DNA from 2 places in the Flavobacterium sp. CSZ genome. Region 2 is predicted to be linked to the other one. Evidence: riboswitches for the same ligand, from Rfam matches in the RefSeq annotation. Region 2 holds a riboswitch; the other holds the start of a gene.
The links. A riboswitch is a leader RNA that binds a small molecule or an ion and turns the genes downstream of it on or off. The one in region 2 is predicted to bind S-adenosylmethionine.

Region 1 (8,428 bases), on a different contig from region 2:
TTTGAAAAATTGCCTTTAGTAGCGTGAGTTCTGCTAGAGGTGATTTTTTATAAAAGAAATTCAATATAAAAAATTTCACCATATAAGTGATTATAAGTTCATTTTAGTAGAGACGCACAGCAGTACCGTCTAAATAATATGCGTTGATAATATTACATGAACTTATAATCACTTATATGGTTTAATCAACCCCAATAAATTAGAAATTATGTCAAAGCTTAAAATAAATATCATCCTTTTTGGAATTGGAAATATCGGAAGCACTTTGATCAATCAAATCATCGAAAGCCAGGATTTTTTTCTTGAAAGTAAGAACATTGATTTTCATTTTCCAATTATAACAAATTCAACAGTAGCTTTTTTCGAGAAAGAAGGCGTGGGATATGCCTGGGAAACCAATTTTCTTGAATTGGCAGTTCCGTTTAAAGTGCAGGATATTATTGAATTTGCCAAAGAAAACGAATTTGAGAACTTAATAGCCGTTGATGCTACAGCAAGCGACGAGCTCATTGATCATTATAATACTTTGATCGAGAACGGATTTAATATAGTAGCGGTAAATAAAAAAGCCAATACATTGCCTATTGATTTATATAAAGAAATCAGGGCGAATCTTAAAAAATACGACAAAGAATTTTTGTATGAAACATCAGTAGACACAGGTTTTCCGGTATTGCAAACCTTGAGAGATTTGTATTATTCAGGAGAAAAAATCACAAAGATCCGAGGAGTTTTCTCAGACAATCTGAGTTATGTCTTTAATAGATTTGCTAACGAAGAAGCTACTTTTTCATCCCTTTTAAAAGATGCAAGCTTATTAGGTTTAATGCGCTCTACTTTTAAAGAAGATTTATCAGGAAATGATACGGCAAGAAAACTACTGATTCTGACAAGGGAAATTGGGAAGGATTTTGATTTCTCTGATATAAAAATTAATTCGCTTATCACAGAAGAACATCTGGAGAAAAACGGAATCCTTAATAAAGATGCCATCGACAAATCATTTAAAATTGCCAAAATAGCCCAGGCAGATAATCATGTCCTGAGATACGTAGGTGAATTTGATTTGCAGAAAAATACTTTAGAAGTCAAATTAGTTTCAGAACCAGTTTGGTCAGCCATTGGTCAGTTAAAAGGGTCAGATACCATTTTTGAAATTTATACCCAATCTTATGCCGATGTTCCAATAGCAATTCAAAGCGCCTCGGCATGTAAGCAGGCCATTTCAAGAGGGATAATAACTGACATTTTAAAAGTAGCCGAAAAAATTAAAAATAAAGAAGTAGTTTGGCTGTAAGTGGTTTCGAATAGTAGTTAGTTGTTCTTTGATATAATGAAACAGGAAAGTTCATTACGTATTTTTTTGTAGGTTTTAACGCTCAATTATTTAAATCTTAAATTTGTAAGATGTTTTTTAACGATAAAAAGATGTTTTTTAACGTTTTTTAGGATTAATTTGCTGATCCTCACTTGCATAATTGAAAAAATATTCGCACATTTGTAATACCTCAAAATTACCAGAAAAATAAACTTAATATTCTGAAAATAGTTATGTCGATCGGGACAAAAGTTGAAACAACTTTATTTCTTAATTGATTAAAAAAGAAGATAAAAGTAAAAAGATTTCGGCAGTTTCCGGGAAGCTTATTAAAATAAAACAAATGCAAGAATTTTTTAAAATAGCAAGTAAATCCAAGATGAATAAATCCCTACAGATGAACAAGATGTTTAATGTCGCACGTATTTGTGTACGCGTCTGTTGATACTAAAAGTATATATAAGTTGTATAAAACTTAAACCCTTTTGGTATTGTGATCCAAAAGGGTTTTTTTATTCCATTTGGTTGCCATAACAAAAAATTAAACAAATAATAAATATTATAAAACGTAAACTAACATAAATTTAAATATCATGAGCAAATTAAACTACATAACAAAAACGTTTTCTACATTGAAAAACTTGAGAGCTAAAAGAAACAATCCGCCGCCGCCAACAAATGAATTGGTACATCCTAGATTCGGGATAACTGAGGCAGATAAGATAGCAGAGAAAAAAGAGCCAAATTCATTATTATTTTTGATGTATTCAAAAGAGAATGAAACACTTTTTATCTAAATCAAAAAGTATCATAAAATAGGGGAATACCTGCTTAATTTTACTGGGCAAATTGTTCGGTAATTTTTTGCGTACAATAGTTTTTGGTTGAATTATGTTTAAGAAATTAAGCAATCAGTTTCGATAAAATTTGTTTGTTTAAGAAATTAGTAGTTAATTTGCACCTTTAAGTTCAAGCACGTATTGAAAATGTTATAAAGAAAGGACGAGGGATTAGACCCGATGAATCCTTAGCAACCCTTCGTTAAATCGAAGAAGGTGCTGCATTCTACCACGCCCAAACGTGGAAAGATAACAACAAGAATTTTCTAGTTTCACTCTAGTACTTTCTTTCTAATATTTCCACATACAAATCAAAATTAAAAAGATTTGAAATTGGAAAATATACCAAGTCCCATTATAATTCAAGATTTCATCACAGAAAGTGGTGCATCATATCCATTATTGCCATTAAGTTTTACACTTTCCGGTGTACCACTGAATAGCGCGCCTATTGTTTTGGTCAATCATGCTTTGACTGGAAACGCTCAGGTTACTGGCGAAAATGGCTGGTGGAATGACTTAATTGGCGACGAAAAAACAATCGATACCCATAAATATACCGTATTAGCATTCGACGTTCCCGGAAACGGAAACGATTCGTTTGTAATCGAAAATTATCAGGACTTCACCACAAGAGATATGGCCCGTATTTTTATAAAAGGTCTGGAGGCATTAAATATCAGCCAATTGCACACCATTATTGGAGGTTCTGTTGGTGGAGGAATTGCCTGGGAAATCCTTGCATTAGAACCTAATATTACCCGAAACTTAATCCCGATTGCGACCGACTGGAAATCGACCGACTGGATGATTGCTAATTGTTATTTACAAGAGCAAATCCTGAACAATTCTTCAAGACCTATCGAAGATGCCAGAATTCATGCCATGTTGTGTTACCGCTCTCCTGAATCATTCAAAGAAAAATTTCAGCGTACGATCAATACCAATCTCTCGATCTTTAATATCGAAAGCTGGCTGGCGCATCACGGCGAAAAATTACAAAAGAGATATCAATTGTCATCTTATAAACTGATGAACCAATTGCTCAAAACCATAGACATAACCAGAAATAGTGACGATTTCGAAACTTTAATGTCCAGAACAAATGCAGCGATTCATATTATCGGGATCAACTCTGATTTGTTTTTTACACCAAAAGAAAATCGCGAAACTTTTCAGGAATTAAAGAAGTTCAAAGACAATGTTTTTTACAGCGAAATAGATTCGGTTCACGGACATGACGCTTTTTTAATCGAGTACAAACAATTAGATCATTTACTTGCCGATATTTTTAAGGCAGAAACAATAGAAAAATAAAATGAAAATATTAAAATTTGGAGGCAAATCGTTATCAAACGGAGAAGGACTTAACAAAGTAGTTTCAATCATTTCTGATAAAGTAAATCAAGGAGAACAAATTGCAGTTGTGGTTTCTGCCCGTGGAAATGCAACAGACGAATTAGAATATATTTTAAAACTTGCTGCTAAAAATGGTAGTTACAAACCATTATTTGAGAATTTTAAAGCCTATCAGATATCAGATTATCCGCAGGTAGATTTATCTGAAGAGTTTAATATTTTAGAGAAACTTTTTGAAGGCGTTAGTTTAATTGGCGATTACAGCAATAAAATAAAAGATCAGATTTTATCCAAAGGCGAATTGCTTTCGGCTAAATTGCTGACGGCTATTTTAAAAGAAAAAGGAATTCCTGCTAATTTTGTCGATTCAAGAGAATTGCTAAAAACCGACTCTAAATTTGGTGATGCACAGCCATTAGAGCAGCTTTCTAAGAAAAATGTTGTCAATTATTTCAAAGAGCACAACGGTTCGACGGTGAATATTGTTACTGGTTTTATTGGTTCGAACAACAATAACGATACAACAACTTTAGGAAGAAACGGCAGTAATTATACCGCATCATTAATTGCAAATTATTTGAATGCCGAAGAATTACAAAACTTCACCCACGTTGACGGAATTTACACAGCAAATCCTGATTTGGTTGCTGATGCTAAAAAGATCGAATTTTTGTCTTTTAATGAAGCGAACGAATTGGCCAATTTTGGCGCAACAATCCTTCATGCCAAAACGATAATTCCTTTATTAGAAAAAAATATTCCGCTTCGTATTTTAAATACATTCAATCACGAAAACCGCGGAACATTAATTACATCAGATTCAGCTAAAGAAGGAATCAAAACACTTTCGGTTTTAGAGAATTTATCATTGGTAAATCTTGAAGGACGCGGATTGCTTGGGAAATCCGGCGTTGATGCCCGAATTTTTAAAGTAATGGGCGATCACAATATTAGTGTAAGTATCATTTCGCAAGGTTCTTCAGAAAGAGGAATCGGCTTGGTTGTGGCTACAGATAAAGCAACAACGGCTATGATCGAATTAGAAAAAGAGTTCGAAAATGATTTTTATTCTAAAGATGTAAACCAGATTACGGTAACAGATAATGTTTCGGTAATTTCGATTATCGGGCAGGATTTAAGTACTTTTCATAAACCTTACACCGCATTAATCAAAAATAAAATTGTTCCAATTTTGTTTAACAATACCGTTACGGGTAAAAACGTGAGTTTGGTCGTTAAAAAATCAGAACTTAATAAAGCGTTGAACGTAATTCATGGAGAGATTTTTGGAGTTTCTAAAAAAATCAACATTGCCATTTTCGGTCACGGATTGGTAGGTGGAACTTTGATCAATCAAATTTTAGAATCTGCTGCAGCAATCGAAAAACGTAAAGACATTAAACTGAATGTTTTTGCTATTGCGAATTCTAAAAAATTACTTTTAAATAAAAATGGCGTAACTTCAAACTGGAAAAATGACATTCAAAAAGAAGGTCTTGAATATACCATAAATGATGTAATTGCTTACGCGAACCAACACCATTTAGAAAACTTAATTGCGATTGATAATACAGCAAGTGCCGCTTTCGTAGAAAATTATATTTCGTTGATAGAGAGTAGTTTCGACCTGATCTCATCAAACAAAGTAGCCAATACATTAAGTTATGGCTTTTATAAAGAATTGAGAAAATCATTAGCAGATAATCAGAAAAATTATTTATATGAAACCAATGTTGGTGCAGGTTTACCGTTGATTGATACGATTAAATTATTACATCTATCAGGTGAAAATATCACTAAAATAAAAGGGGTTTTCTCAGGAACATTGAGTTATTTATTCAATAATTTCTCTGCAAAAGATGCTCCTTTTAGTGAGATTCTGCAAGAAGCAATTGATAACGGATATACAGAACCGGACCCGCGTGAGGATTTATGTGGAAATGATGTGGGAAGAAAATTATTGATCCTGGCAAGAGAGTTAGATTTACAAAATGAGTTTGAAGAAATCTCGATTCAGAATTTGATTCCGGAACATTTACGTGACGGAAACGTATCAGATTTCTTAACTAAACTAAAAGAATTTGACCCAATTTACGAGAAAATAAAAGCCGATCAAAAGCCAAATCATGTATTAAGATACATTGGTGAATTGTCTGGAGATTTACAAAATGACAAAGGAATTCTGGAAGTAAAATTAGTTTCAGTACCATCTGATACTGCTTTAGGAGGATTAAAAGGATCTGATTCTTTCTTCGAAATTTATACAGAATCTTACGGAGATCGCCCAATTGTAATTCAGGGAGCCGGTGCAGGTTCTGCAGTAACGGCGAGAGGAGTTTTTGGAGATATTTTGAGATTATCAGATAAAGGGTAAAAGAATTTAGTCCCGAAACTTCGGGATACAGTGTTGATTTTTAAAAGCCGATTAATGAACATTTAGGAATGAAAAACGTACTGATTTTACTATTTTTTTCGAACATTTTGACTGCTCAGATTTCTAATGTTATTAGAAATAAAGACAGTTATAGGCAAGATGTTTTTTCTTATAAAGGAGTTAGGACAATTCAAATAGACGAAGTGAGTGCTGTTGGAAATGAGGACAACGTATTTATTTTTTCGAAAATTGAAAAAAATGCCAATCCTGATAAAATGTATTTCCAAAGATTTACAAAAGTCAATGATAAATGGATTGTAAAATCTATTCTTGAAGTAAATCATAACGGAATTATTTCGGCCTGGGGAAGCAGAAAAGCTTTTGCAGATTACAATAAAGATAAGAGTGTTGATGCTCTTTTTATTTACGGACTATATGATTCAGATTTTAAACAACAATCTGTTCATTTGGTTTTTTCGCAAAAAGATCAATTCTATACGATAGAATCCAGTGTTTATGATGATTTTAAAACAGATCAATTCTCACCTAATTTTAAATCTTTAGATGCAGAATCTAAAAAACAGATTTTAGAATACTGGGGGAAATTAGACAAAAAAGACAAATAACTTAGGAAAACAAAAAACATGAAAGTAACCTTAAACAGAGTAAACGACGCATTTCATTTTAAACTCAAAAATGAGCGTGGTCATGTAGTTGATGTTGATAGCAGAGCCGAGTTTGGCGGAAGCGATTTAGGTGCAAGTCCAATGGAATTAGTATTGATGGGTGTTGCAGGATGCAGTGCTATTGATATGATTTCGATATTAAAGAAACAACGTCAGGAAATAACTTCTTTTAACGCTGAGGTAGAAGGAGAACGCGTAAAAATTGGAGAAGCGACGCCATTTAAAGAAATCAATGTGGTTTTTTATTTAGAAGGTGACATCAATCCCGAAAAGGCGCAAAAAGCGGCACAACTTTCTTTTGAGAAATATTGTTCAGTAGCCAAAACGGTTGAACCAACGGCTACAATAAAATACAAAGTTGTTTTAAACGACAAAGAATTATAGAATTAGAAAATGAGTCAATTTGATAATTAGATAATTTTTACCCTTACTGATTACATCACAAATATTTGCATCAATTTCTTAGTGAATCTCTGAGTTTCTTTTGCGGGTCTTTGTGAAATTAAAAAAAGAATTAGTGCCAATTGGTGCAATTCGTGTTAAAATAAAAAAAAATGAACGAAGAAGAATTTGGCTTTGAAACTTTAGCCATAAGAACACATTTAGAAAAAACACAATTTCAGGAACATTCAACTCCTTTATATTTATCATCAAGTTTTGTATTTGAGGATGCAGAGGATATGAGAGCGTCTTTCACTGAAGAAAAAGTACGTAATATCTACTCACGTTTTAGCAACCCAAACACAACCGAGTTTGTAGATAAAGTTTGTGCTATGGAAAGTGCTGAAGCAGGTTATGCTTTTGCAACTGGAATGGCTGCAATATATTCAACTTTTGCTGCATTGCTGGAATCAGGCGATCATATTGTTTCTGCAGGAAGCGTTTTTGGGTCGACTCACGCGTTGTTTATGACTTATTTTCCAAAATGGAATATTGAAACCACTTATTTTGATATTAATAAGCCTGAAACAATAGAGAGTTTTATTAAACCAAATACCAAAATTTTATACGCAGAAACGCCTACAAATCCAGGTGTAGATGTAATTGATTTAGAATTATTGGGTCAAATAGCTAAAAAGCACAACTTGATTTTAATTATCGATAATTGTTTTGCTACGCCATATATTCAGCAGCCAATTAAATACGGTGCTGATATAGTGATTCATTCTGCGACAAAATTAATCGACGGACAAGGTCGTGTTTTAGGAGGAGTTGCAGTTGGAAATGCAGAATTAATTCGTAAGATATATTTATTTTCAAGAAATACAGGACCGGCAATGTCGCCTTTTAATGCGTGGGTTTTGTCCAAAAGTTTAGAGACTTTGGCAGTTCGTGTTGATAAACATTGCGAAAATGCCTTAAAAGTAGCAGAGTTTTTAGAAAATCATCCTAATGTTGAGAGTATTAAATATCCGTTCCTAAAATCGCATCCAAAGTATGAAATTGCCAAAAAGCAAATGCTTTTGGGAGGTAATATAATTGCCATTGAAATTAAAGGTGGAATCGAAGCAGGAAGAAAATTTCTGGATAAGATTAAATTATGTTCTCTTTCGGCAAATATTGGAGACGTAAAAACTATTGTAACACACCCGGCATCGACAACACATAGCAAATTATCTGTAGAAGAAAAGTTAGCTGTTGGAATTACAGAAGGCTTGGTGCGAGTTTCTGTAGGTTTGGAAACCGTAAAAGATATTATTGCCGATTTAGATCAGGCGCTTTCTTAGATAATTTTATATTGAAGAGTTTAGATCTTATTATACCATAAATGGCGATTTTTAATTGTAAATTAGTTACGGTTGAAAATCGCTTTTTATTTATATTTTCTTAAACCATACTAATTTAGTAGAAC
Region 2 (8,428 bases):
GATTTAAAAATTGTTTTTGGTTTAATTGCCTATAATTTTATCCCAACGCATTTTAAGATACATTGCTATGATATGTCACTCCTCTGGAGCTATTGAAAACTACATTCTGATTGGCTATAAATATTACGCTCCGCTGGAGCTATCGCGCCGTTTGTCATCTCGACCTAAGGAGAGCTCACACTAGAAATAACGTATAGAACGTCGCCAATCTTTATCGAGTTCCTTGTGTGATCCTTCGTTCCTCAGGATGACAAACTGGACGAAAATATTGTTATGAAAATGATTGAGCCCCGATAGACGTGGAAATCCTTTTGTGCCGGTGTTCGGCACAAAAGATTGTAACGTATAGCGGGATTAGCTCCTAAAAAAAGATTTCCTTTTATCATAGAAAATTTATTCCAGCCAAAACCATTCTTTTACCTCGTTTTCTATCGTTTCTTCTTTTACAATACTTTCATATTCATTGGTCGCACTATTGTGCTGATAATCTTTTTGCCATTCTTTATGATGCAAAACGATTTGCTTTATGGCATCAGAAATAAATAAAACCTCGTTGTTGGTCATGATGGGATGCAAAGACAAACGTACCCATCCCGGTTTATTGGTTTGGTTTCTCTGAAGAAGATCTTCAGTTATCTTGTTGGATTGTGCCTCATTGATATTGAATAAATAATGGGCATATGTACTTGCGCAGGACCAGCCGCCACGAACCTGAACCCCAAAACGATCGTTTAAAAGTCGGACGATTAAATTGTAATGAATGTCTTCTATTAAAAAGGAAACACAACCTATTCTTTCTGTTTTTAGATCTCCCAGAATAGACAAACCGGGAATCTTTTGAAACTCGCTATAACAGAGATTTAGCAATTCTTTTTCTCTTTTTTTAATATTTTCGATAGCCATTTGGTCTTTGAGTTTCAAAGCCAAAGCTGCTCTCATGACTTGCAGAAAACCCGGAGTTCCGCCATCTTCTTTGACTTCGATTGAATCACTGTAATGATATATTCCCCAGGGGTTGGTGATTTTTACATTTCCTCCTCCGGGATTATCGGGAACCTCACTTTTATACAACTTTTCATTAAAAACCAAAACGCCACAGGTTCCAGGCCCACCTAAGAATTTATGAGGAGAAAAAAAGATGGCGTCCAATTGTTCTTGAGGGTCTTTTGGGTGCATATCGATTGGTACATAAGGTGCCGCAGCAGCAAAATCGACAAAGCAGAATCCGTTGTTTTCATGCATTACTCTGGCCAGTTCATGATAAGGCGTAATGATTCCCGTAACATTTGAAGCAGCTGTAAACGAACCAATTTTTAAAGTTCTGTTGGTGTATTTTTGAAGCAATTCGTCGAGTATTTTTGGGTCGGTCAGATTATTTTCATCCGGAGGTACCATCACAACATCGGCATTGGTTTCATACCAGGAAACCTGATTGGAATGATGCTCCATATGGGTGATAAAAACAACAGGTTTATCAGCTTGATCCAACTCATTACTTACTCTGTTATGAGCATTACGCAATCCTATAAAACGCTGTAGCTTTGATAACGCGGCTGTCATTCCGGTTCCGGTTGTCACCAAAACATCAGATTCGTTAGCATTAACATGCTTTTTGATTAATTGTCTGGCATGATTGTAGGCATAAGTCGACGTTTTACCTGTTTCGCTCGAGAAAGAGTGTGTATTAGCAATCATTGGGCCTATTTTATTGAGCATAATATCTTCAATGGGCAGGTATAATCTTCCGCTGGCTACCCAGTCTGCATACAATAAGTTTTGTGTGCCATATGCCGACTCGAAAGTGTGGTTTACTCCTATTGTATTTCTTCTAAACTTAGAAAAATAGCGCTCTAACTGACTTGGTTTCGTTTTCTCAATAACATTCATTTCCATCTCATTTTTAAATTAACTTCTTTTTTTAAACTTTGATTTCTTGCTTAACTTTTTAGATTACTGATCTAAATGTTTCTTCTCTTTTCTCAATTTGCTATGTCGTTTTCCGTATAAAAAATAAAAAACAATCCCAATGGCCATCCAGATAAATAAGCGTTCCCAGCTTTCAAGAGGAAGTCCTGTCATTAGGAAAACACATACTGCGATTCCTAAAATGGGTACAAAAGGTACAAGCGGAACCCGAAATCCTCGTTTTGCATCGGGGCTTGTTTTTCGTAGAATGATAATACCTAATGAAACTAATGAAAAGGCAAATAGGGTTCCGATGCTGACCATATGTCCTAAATCTGAAATGGGTACAAATCCGGCCAACAGGCTCACAAATACCATGAAGAAAAGGTTACTTTTCCAGGGTGTTTTAAACTTGCTGTGGATATCACTAAAAAAAGAAGGTAAAAGTCCGTCTTTAGACATGCTGTAAAAAACTCTCGATTGCCCCATAAGCATGACAAGAATTACGGAGGTATATCCTGCTAAAATTGCAATAATTAAAGCACTGTTTAAGAAATGAAATCCTGTAACCGCAAAAGCAGTTGCCGCCGGACTTGCATCGCCAATAAAGGTTTTATACGAAACCATTCCTGTCATAACATAAGAAAATGCAACGTATAATACAGTCGCCACCAAAAGCGATCCTATGATCCCGATTGGCATATCTTTTTGCGGATTTTTAGATTCCTGTGCGGCTGTAGAAACGGCATCAAAACCAATAAAACCAAAGAATACCACTGCGGCTCCCCTAATGATTCCTGACCAGCCAAAGTGGCCAAATTCTCCTGTATTTTCAGGTATAAAAGGATGGTAGTTTACTTGTTGAATAAAAGACCAGCCTAAAACAATAAACAGCACAATTACGCTTAATTTTAACAATACCAGCAAATTGTTCATCGTTGCTGATTCTTTAGTGCCTTTTGCTAAAACCAACGAAAGCAAGGCTACAATTACAATGGCAGGAAGATTTACGATTCCGCCACTTAAAGTTGAGCCATCGGCTAGTTTTACTGGATCGAATGGTGAACTGGTTAATTCCGAAGGCAAATTGATATGAAGCTGTGCCAGCAATTTGGTTGCATAACTCGACCAGCTTACGGCCACGGTCGCCGATGCAAGCGCATATTCAAGAACCAGATCCCAACCAATAATCCAGGCCATAAACTCTCCCATTGTGGCGTATGTATAGGTATAAGCTGAACCCGCAACCGGAATCATCGAGGCATATTCGGCGTAGCATAATGCACAAAAAGCACAGGCAACTGCTGCAAGAATAAAAGATAAAATAACTGCCGGTCCTGCATTTTCGGCTGCTACAATGCCCGTAAGCGAAAATATTCCTGCTCCTACAATGGCGCCAATTCCAAGCGCGACAAGGTTTATGGGGCCTAATGAACGTTTTAATCCTGCTCCTTCATTTTGCTCATTTTCTGAGACTAATCTCTCTATTGATTTTTTTAATATCATAATTTTATTGTTGAGAATAATTTGTTTACCTCGCTTTTTGATAGCGTTTTAATCGTTATTCTGCTGGTAATGTTTAATGCTAAAACAGATAGAAAATGTTTTGAAAAACTATATTTTCTGACATTTAGATGTTTTAATAATCGGTTTTTACAAATTATAAAACCTGCGAAAGTTTTAAAAACCGTGCAGGTTTGTAGTTCTTTATTTTAAAAGTGATTTAAGCGTAGTCTGAAGTTCGTCTCCGTGAAGATTTCTTGCTACAATAATTCCTTTTGAATCGACTAAATAATTGGCAGGAATTGCTCTTACACCGTATAATTTTGCGATGGCACTATTCCAGAATAATAAATCAGAAACATGCAGCCAGTCTAAGTGATCGTCCTGAATTCCTTTTACCCAGTTTTCTTTCTTTTTGTCTAAAGAAATTCCGATGATATTAAAACCTTTATCATGGTATTCTTTGTAAGCTGCTACAATATTTGGGTTTTCTCTTCGGCAAGGTCCGCACCATGAAGCCCAGAAATCTACCAATGTATATCCTTTATTGTTTTCTGAAAAACGAACCGATTTTCCTTCGGGGTCGTTAGAGACAAAATCCGGTGCTTTTTTTCCCACCTGTAATCCGTTAAGCACTTTTACAAGTGCCTGAAGTTCTTTCACGTAAGTGGAATTTTGCTGACTTTTATCTAAAAGCGCAATGTTTTTTGTGATCTCTTCCGGACTTAATCTGTACGACCAATTTCTGTACAAGACATAGGAAGAAACCAGAGAGCCAGGATGTTCTGTTATAAATTTACTTATATCAATGTCCTTTGTTTTTCGGTAAGTATCAAACAAATCCTGAGATGCAGAACCTTCTACAACCGATGTGCTATAATACTTAACAGGGCTTAATTTTACCGTAACTAGAGATTTTTCAAGAAATATATATAGTGGTGAATCAGCTGTATTTACGCTTAATCCGTACAATTCAGGAAGTTTAACTTTCGTTTTAAAACTGAATTTTCCGGCGGTAACTTTTACCGAATCTATTGTGGTAAACATCTTGTTGTGAAACTTTTGCAGGTAAACATATTGGGCCACGGTATCGACAACTGTTCCTTTTAGCTGCACATTTGCGTCTTGTGCCTGGGCTGTTGTTGCGCCAAGGCATAAAGCTAGAAATACTACTATTTTTTTCATTGGGTTTGTTTTTTAAAAATTGGACATAGAAATTCCCGAACCAGTATTAAAATGGTCTATTATTGTATGGATAAAAAAGAAAAGGGATCTAAAAAAAGTTATGTGTAGTACATTCGGAAAACCAGGAGGTGGTTTTCTATTTTTGAAAATAAGTTACATTGTTCGGGACAGGCAGGTAATATTTGTTCAGTTTTCATTCTAAAAAATAAGTGATTTAATACTAATGATCTTACGCAGATTTACTAATGAAATCTATCTTATCTGTCCGCGTTGGCGGAAGGATTTAGCACCTTATTTGGCAACAGGTTGCTAAGACATCACCGGGCCTACTCCCTCAGTCTTTCTGGATAAGTTCATGTAGATTTTTTCTACTCTGCAAATATACAGATAAATTCTATGTAACTAGTAGAGTTTAAATTTATTTTTCAAAATATTTTAAATTAATTTAGAACAAAAGTAGTTGTAAAAGACAAAAAAACCTCAATAAAATAAGGGATAACAATAAAAATATCAGTTTGTTATGCACTTAAAAATATTCTGGTTTCATTTAAAATTTCCGGTATTTAGCGATTAAAAATATATACTGCATTATTAAGAAATGCTTTTCAAAACAAAAAAAAAGTGTCCTATTTAATTCCTTTCGGAAATGGTAAAGTCAAAAAAAAAATCAACGTAGGATTGGATGCCGCTGTGGGTAAAAGCGACCGGGGACTTTATTTTAGAATTGGAGAGGCTTTTAAAATAACATTATTTATTATTTAAACACATAGGAACATAGCTTTTAGGATCGGTTAAAAGGCGTTTCAATTTAAATATTAACGCATAGACAAGGTGTGAAATTTATGTTTGTAAATGTTTAAATATTTTCTCTCACAGATTGAGCAGATTTTTATTTTTTGATCTACCGTCTATTCTCTTTGTTCTTTATTCTATTCTCTCTCTCTCCTCCTACTTCCTATTCCTCATCCACTTTTCTATAGGTTCAAGAACGGTATTCACAATAGTTACCAAAAAAGTACAAATTAAAGCTTCGGCAAAATAACCTGAAGCGGCGATACAACCTATAGCGGCGCTGCACCATATTGTGGCAGCAGAATTTAGTCCGTGTACATTGGGCCCTTCCCTAAAAATAACTCCTGCTCCCAGAAATCCGACTCCCATAACTACCTGAGCGGTAATACGGGTTACATCGATATTGGGTGTGCTTGCAGCCACTTTTATAGACAATAATACAAAAGCGGCAGCTCCTGTTGCTACGAGCATATTGGTTTTTAGTCCTGTTTCTTTATGATGCCATTGCCTTTCAAAACCTATAATTAGTCCTGCGAACAATGCTATTACAAGTCGGGTAAAAAATTCTGTTGTACTCAAAATTATTGTTTTATAAGATTAGAAAAAATCTTTATTTTTTTTAAGATTAAATATAAGAATTTTCAGGATTCTAATTCCTAATCTAAACTTCTGTTTCAAGAATTTGATTTTCAAGTATCGCTTTTAATTGAGGCGCAAATGCCAATCCCCATTTATCAATTGCCACAATCAAGGGCATTAGGGATTCTCCTGATTCGGTTAGAAAATATTCTACCCGTAAAGGGATTTCATTATAAATTGTTTTTCCTAAAAGTCCGTGAAATTCAAGTTCTTTCAATTGATTTTGCAATACGCGTTTTGTAATACCATTTACAGCGTTGATAAGATCTTTAGGCCGCTTTATTCCTTTTGAAATTTCGTCCAGTAAACAAAATTTCCATTTAGAACCCACTACTTCCATGGCCACATTAAGTCCGCAATTATAATCGATTGGTATTTTTCGCTGATACATATTTCATTCCTTTTAGAAATACAAAAGTACAGACAAAAAAGATTTTCTGTACCAAATAGCAATGGGGATTAATTTATCACTATATGATTAATTCGCCCCTTATTGTTGTATTTGTTTATCAGCGCGACCTTTGCATTTCTAATTTTAATAGTTATACAATGAAAACTCTTGTAATTATAATACATCCCACGCTTGAAAATTCTTTAATTAATAAAAGATGGATTGAAGAATTAAAAAAATATCCTAACCACTATACTTTACATGATTTATACAGTTTGTATCCTGACGAAAAAATTGATGTAGAAAAAGAACAACAGCTAATAGAAAGTCATGACACGATTGTATTTCAGTTTCCGTTTTACTGGTTCAATTGTCCGCCATTGCTAAAAAAATGGCTGGATGAAGTATTGACGCACGGATGGGCCTATGGTAGTACAAGCGGTTATAAAGTAGCCAATAAAAAAATTGCACTTGCGATTTCTGCGGGTATTAGTAAAGAGGATTATAGGGCAAGCGGAAGATACAAATATACTCTGGAACAACTGACAACTCCTTTTGAGGTTACCTTCAATTATGTAAGAGCCAATTATCGTCCTTTATTTGCTTTTTATAATGCTGAAAATAATCCTTCTGCTGAAAGTATAGAAGAAAATACGGAGGAGTATATTGCTTTTCTGGAAGCTTTATAATTTATAAGAAGAATATTTATTGGGGAAGAAATATTCATAAAAAAAGCTGCAAGATTTCTTGCAGCTTTTATATGTAATGAGATTAGTGTATTTAATCTACACGTTTTACAGAAAGTTTGTCTAAACAAAAATAAGCTGCAGTATTCATTCCGTAAACTAAATCTGAATCTGTAGAACTCATCTGGAAAACAAGATATTTTACTTCTCCTAAACTCTGAAGATTACTTGTATTTACGTTTATCCATCCTGTAGGCATTACTAATGAAGATCCTGTATGATTGGCTAATGTATGTACAATAGGATTCGTGATTGTTCCGTCTTCGGCTACTCCGTAAATTAATAATTTGAAAGAATCACCTGAAGTGAATGCTCTTGCGAATCCATCTCCGTACAGACAACCGTAATACGGCCATGGATGCATGTTGATTTTTAATCCTTTCACTTCGTATAATCCTGTGTTTCCAATTTTAATCCAGTTAGAAAAAACGCTTTCGCTAAAAGTAGTTCCTTGTGGATTTTTAGGATCTAAATAGCTTGACCAATACGCCACGATATAAGGATCACCAGTTGTTCCTGGAGTTCCTGCTGCAATTGTAGAAGAAGTACCAAAACCGCTTCCGGCCATAGTTCCCCATTGATGAGGCACCCATCCATCAGATCCGCCAGGACCTGAACCAGAACCGTAATCTGTAATATCATTTACATTAGAAACGATAAAACCATCCCAATAATTATAACCTGAAGAGGTAGCTGTATGCGAAAATGTAAAAATATCAACATTTAAATTCGTGTTCGATACATACGTGTTTTCCCAGTATTTACCACCCGTTGTAGTGATTCCGCTGGTTAATAATGCACTGGTTAAATTAAGCGTTGATGTGGTTCCAATTGCCGGATCGGTAACTGTTTTTTTTGTTATATCACTGGCGTTTTTCGCTACTGCACTTGCGCTTTCGTTGCTTAAAGGGGCGTCATCATTATTACAGGATGAAAGTCCCAAGAAAAGACCAACTGTCAAAAAATAAAGTACTTTTTTCATAATTTATAAAATTTAGGGTTAATATTCGTCTTTAATAACTTTCAAGAAAAGGTGGTTTTTACTTGATTGCTTTTGGGAAATTCAAATCTTCGACGTGTGTAAAGAAATTGGTTACCAAATCTGTCGCGCCGGCTTCGGCATATGTCGAAACGTATACTTTTACAAAATCGATTCCAGGTAAATGAACTTTCTTTCCGTTGCTGTCTACAGCCCAGCTAATGTCTATTGACGGATCTTTAATCCCTCCGTAACCCCACTCAAAAGTTCCTATGTTATAGGTTGTTC

Region 1: it holds a riboswitch for S-adenosylmethionine, as region 2 does, so the genes downstream of both, IRZ78_RS07500 (alpha/beta fold hydrolase) here and IRZ78_RS01860 (TlpA disulfide reductase family protein) in region 2, are expected to answer to the same signal.

The regions. Positions count from the first base shown of each region.
Region 1 is NZ_JADKPQ010000005.1:95,031-103,458, forward strand. Features, by position in the region: gene IRZ78_RS07490 (aspartate kinase) at 209-1,297, shown strand; gene IRZ78_RS07495 (hypothetical protein) at 1,912-2,115, shown strand; SAM riboswitch class I at 2,305-2,413, shown strand; gene IRZ78_RS07500 (alpha/beta fold hydrolase) at 2,491-3,474, shown strand; gene thrA (bifunctional aspartate kinase/homoserine dehydrogenase I) at 3,476-5,890, shown strand; gene IRZ78_RS07510 (hypothetical protein) at 5,959-6,516, shown strand; gene IRZ78_RS07515 (OsmC family protein) at 6,535-6,960, shown strand; gene IRZ78_RS07520 (aminotransferase class I/II-fold pyridoxal phosphate-dependent enzyme) at 7,131-8,303, shown strand.
Region 2 is NZ_JADKPQ010000001.1:442,046-450,473, forward strand. Features, by position in the region: gene IRZ78_RS01850 (aminotransferase class V-fold PLP-dependent enzyme) at 394-1,887, opposite strand; gene IRZ78_RS01855 (amino acid permease) at 1,951-3,411, opposite strand; gene IRZ78_RS01860 (TlpA disulfide reductase family protein) at 3,613-4,593, opposite strand; SAM riboswitch class I at 4,848-4,947, opposite strand; gene IRZ78_RS01865 (hypothetical protein) at 5,215-5,355, shown strand; gene IRZ78_RS01870 (MgtC/SapB family protein) at 5,542-5,964, opposite strand; gene IRZ78_RS01875 (helix-turn-helix domain-containing protein) at 6,047-6,415, opposite strand; gene IRZ78_RS01880 (NAD(P)H-dependent oxidoreductase) at 6,574-7,104, shown strand; gene IRZ78_RS01885 (DUF4465 domain-containing protein) at 7,196-8,143, opposite strand; gene IRZ78_RS01890 (hypothetical protein) at 8,202-8,428, opposite strand, start outside.